2 regions of the Streptomyces umbrinus genome follow, and region 1 is predicted to be linked to the other one. Evidence: predicted binding sites of a transcription regulator. Region 1 holds the regulator's gene; the other holds the start of a gene.
What was found. Region 1 encodes HrcA, which represses chaperone genes, less so after heat shock. Its sites were predicted from a motif close to TTNGCACTCNGNNNNNCNGAGTGCNAA; they were not measured.
Positions count from the first base shown of each region.

Region 2: the regulator HrcA is predicted to act here: its motif matches at 1,515-1,541, upstream of groES (co-chaperone GroES).

Region 1 covers NZ_JAUSZI010000002.1:7,820,590-7,822,787, reverse strand. Annotated here, with positions in the region: gene dnaJ (molecular chaperone DnaJ) at 1-264, opposite strand, end outside; gene hrcA (heat-inducible transcriptional repressor HrcA) at 265-1,281, opposite strand; gene QF035_RS34530 (MBL fold metallo-hydrolase) at 1,509-2,198, shown strand, end outside.
Region 2 covers NZ_JAUSZI010000002.1:4,937,005-4,939,202, forward strand. Annotated here, with positions in the region: gene groL (chaperonin GroEL) at 1-940, opposite strand, end outside; gene groES (co-chaperone GroES) at 1,062-1,370, opposite strand; gene QF035_RS21480 (polysaccharide deacetylase family protein) at 1,821-2,198, opposite strand, start outside.

The sequences.
Region 1 (2,198 bases):
CCCGAACCCGCCGGCGCCGAAGCCGCCCGCGCCCTGGCCGCCCGCCTGGGACAGCGGGTCACCGCCGAGGTCGTAGACCTGCTTCTTCTGCGGGTCCGACAACACCTCGTACGCGGCGTTGATCTCCTTGAAGCGCTCTTGCGTCTTCGGATCGGGATTGACGTCCGGATGCAGCTCGCGTGCGAGCCGCCGGAATGCCTTCTTGATCTCGTCCTGGGACGCGTCGCGGCGCACGCCGAGTACGGCGTAGTAGTCCGTGGCCACTTACGACTCCGCCAGGATCTGTCCTACGTACCGTGCCACCGCTCGTACCGCTCCCATCGTTCCGGGGTAATCCATGCGCGTCGGGCCGACCACGCCAAGTTTTGCTACTGCCTCGCCGCCCGAACCGTAGCCGACCGAGACGACGGACGTGGAGTTGAGTCCCTCATGGGCGTTCTCGTGACCGATCCGTACGGCCATGCCCGAATCATTGACCTCACCAAGGAGTTTGAGGAGAACGACCTGCTCCTCAAGTGCCTCCAGGACCGGACGGATGGTGAGGGGAAAGTCATGTCCGAAGCGGGTCAGATTGGCGGTGCCGCCGATCATCAGCCGCTCCTCGGTCTCCTCGACGAGGGTCTCCATGAGGGTGGAGAGCACCGTCGCGACCGTCCCCCGGTCGTCCGACTCGAAAGCGTCGGGGAGATCCTGCACCAGCTGCGGGACGTCCGCGAAACGGCGGCCCGCGATCCGGCTGTTGAGCCGCGCGCGTAGATCCGCCACAGAGGCCTCCCCGAAGGGCGCCGGGCAGTCCACCATGCGCTGCTCGACCCGGCCGGTGTCCGTGATCAGTACGAGCATGACGCGAGCCGGGGCCAGCGACAGCAGCTCCACATGACGCACGGTCGACCGCGTCAGGGACGGGTACTGCACGACGGCCACCTGCCGCGTGAGCTGCGCGAGGAGCCGGACGGTCCGCCCCACGACGTCGTCGAGGTCGACGGCGTTGTCGAGGAAGCTGTGGATCGCCCGCCGCTCCGGCGCGGTCATCGGCTTGACGCCCGCGAGTCTGTCGACGAAGAGGCGGTAGCCCTTGTCCGTGGGGATACGGCCGGCGCTGGTGTGCGGCTGGGCGATGTAGCCCTCGTCCTCAAGGACCGCCATGTCGTTACGGACGGTCGCCGGGGAGACGCCCAGCCGGTGGCGCTCCGTGAGCGCCTTGGAACCGACCGGCTCCTCGGTGCCCACGTAGTCCTGGACGATGGCGCGCAGCACTTCGAGCCTGCGTTCACTGAGCATCGCGCACACCTCCAGCTGGTCTTCCCCGCGGTCTTCGATCATCCTCGATCGCCTTGCCTGGCACTCAGCGTGCGCGAGTGCCAGCATCCCCGGGCCAAGTGTACGGCCGGTAGGTGCGACCCGGGCAAGGGCGGCCCTGCGATGTCACGACGACGTGTACGGGGCTGTCCTGCTCTGTCCCGACTACTGTCCGCGCACTTCACGGGGCGTAGGGCTAGCGTCGGTGTATGAGGGTGACTTGGGAAGAGGCCGGGTGGGAGGAACTGGGTCCGCGGGTCGGGCGCTGCCGGCTTCCGGTGTGGGACTGCACGGTGGGGCTCGTGGTGGGCGAGGGTGCGGCGCTCATGATCGACGCGGGGTCGGGGCTGCGGGAGGGCGCGCGGCTGCGTACGGAGGCGCGACGGTTGCTCGGGGGCGGGCGGGTCACCCATCTCGCGCTCACCCACCCGCACTTCGATCATGTCTTCGGCGCGGCGGCGTTCGCGGGGGTCGAGGTCTTCGGAGCGGTGGGCCTTGAGCGGGTGCTCGTCGACGGAGGGGACGAGTTGCGGGCGGACGCCGAACGCAACGGCGCCGATCCGGGCGAGGCCGCCGAGGCGGCGGATCTCCTCGTCCGCCCCCGGCATCTCGTCTCCGGCGAGTGGACGCTCGACCTGGGCGGCGGAGTGCAGGTCCTGCTGGCGAACGTGGGCCCCGGCCACACCGGCCACGACCTGGCGGTTCTGGTCCCCGGAAGCCCTGGAGCCCCCGACGGCACCGACGGCACCGGGACGCGCTCTCCGGAGATCGTCTTCTGCGGCGACCTCGTCGAGGAGTCCGGCGAACCCCAGGCGGGCCCCGACGCCGTCCCCACCCGCTGGCCCGCGGCCCTGGACCGGCTGCTGGCCCTCGGGGGCGAGGACGCCGTGTACGTGCCC
Region 2 (2,198 bases), 2.9 Mb from region 1:
GGCCGACCTGGTCGAGCTTGAGGCCGACCTCCTCGGCGATGACCTCGGCGCCGGTGAGCGCGGCCATGTCACCGAGCATCGCCTTGCGGCGGTCACCGAAGCCGGGGGCCTTCACGGCGACGGCGTTGAACGTGCCGCGGATCTTGTTCACGACCAGGGTCGACAGGGCTTCGCCCTCGACGTCCTCGGCGATGATCAGCAGCGGCTTGGAGGAGTTGGTCTGGATGACCTTCTCCAGCAGCGGCAGCATGTCCTGGATGGAGGAGATCTTGCCCTGGTGGATCAGGATGTACGGGTCGTCCAGGACGGCTTCCATGCGCTCCTGGTCCGTCACGAAGTACGGCGACAGGTAGCCCTTGTCGAAGGCCATGCCCTCGGTGAAGTCCAGCTCCAGACCGAAGGTGTTGGACTCCTCGACGGTGATGACACCGTCCTTGCCGACCTTGTCCATCGCCTCGGCGATGAGCTCGCCGACCTGGCTGTCCTGGGCGGACAGACCGGCGACGGCGGCGATGTCGGACTTCTCGTCGATCGGGCGCGCGGTCGCGAGGAGCTCCTCGGAGACCGCGGCGACGGCCGCGTCGATGCCCTTCTTCAGGAGGGCGGGGGACGCGCCGGCGGCGACGTTCTTCAGGCCCTCGCGGACGAGCGCCTGGGCCAGCACGGTGGCGGTGGTCGTACCGTCACCCGCGATGTCGTTGGTCTTGGTCGCCACCTCCTTCACCAGCTGGGCGCCGAGGTTCTCGTACGGGTCGTCGAGCTCGACCTCGCGGGCGATCGTGACACCGTCGTTGGTGATGGTGGGTGCGCCGAACTTCTTGTCGATGACGACGTTGCGGCCCTTGGGGCCGATCGTCACCTTGACCGTGTCGGCAAGCTTGTTGACGCCGCGCTCGAGGGCGCGACGGGCGTCCTCGTCGAACTTCAGGATCTTCGCCATGGGAGCGGTTCAGCCCTCTCGGAAAACGTGGGTGAAACGAACTGCGCCCCCGACGCCCGGCTTCATAAGGTCGCGGGGGCCAGGGGCGCAGTTCACTGCAATGCTGGTAATGCCGGGTGAATTACTTCTCGACGATCGCGAGCACGTCGCGAGCCGAGAGGACGAGGTACTCCTCGCCGTTGTACTTCACCTCGGTGCCGCCGTACTTGCTGTACAGCACGACATCGCCGGTCTTGACGTCGAGCGGAAGACGCTCGCCGTTCTCGAAGCGGCCCGGGCCAACGGCCAGGACGACGCCCTCCTGGGGCTTCTCCTTGGCGGTGTCCGGGATGACCAGGCCAGAGGCCGTGGTCTGCTCGGCGTCGAGCGGCTGGACCACAATGCGGTCCTCAAGCGGCTTGATGGCAACCTTGGAGCTGGTGGTCGTCACGATCCGACCTCCCCCTTCGGAGATCTCACGGGGTTAACTGTCTGAGGTGGCGACCAGGTGGATCCGTCGTCGCGGGTGCCGGACCTGCCCGTCGCTATTGGCACTCTCCTGCGGTGAGTGCCAGACCTGAGACTATGACTGCGATTAGCACTCGGTCAAGCGGAGTGCCAATTGCCTCCGGCGGTCAGGGGATGTCAGGCGCCCGGAACCAGGGGTGAACGCCCCTGGGGGCTGCCGCCCCCAGACCCCCGCTGATCGGCCTGAACGGCCTCGTCCTCAAACGCCGGACGGGCTGAAATGCAGGGGCGCAGCCCCGCCTTCCAGGGGCGCGGGGAACTGCGCGACAAGCCACAACGAACCCGCACCCGCACCCGACAACGCACCCCCACGGGGTCTGGAGCGGAGCCCCAGGGGACGGGAATGGGTAGGGGCGGCGGGGGCGAGAAATCGCTAGAGGTAGTCCTCCAGGCGGGCGACCGTGAACCCCTGGTCCTGGACGCGGTTCAGGGTCTCGGTCGTTGTCCGAGTGAGACTCGCCCCGTTCCGGCCCTCCGGGCAGTGGAGGATGTCGCCCGGGCGAAGGCGGTCGGCGTCGCGCCAGAGGACGATCGCGGCCAGTCCGCAGTCGGCGGCGGCGCGCACGGTGTCGGAGTTGTAGTCGCCGTAGGGCGGGCGGAAGAGCCGCGGGCGGATGCCGAAGCGCTGCTTGAGCTTCTCCTGCTGGCCGCAGATCTCGGCGCGCTGGCCTGCGTACGGGAGGCCCGGCAGGTACGGGTGGTCGAGCGTGTGGTTCTGCACGCTCGCGCCGACCGCGCGGAGCCGGCCGAA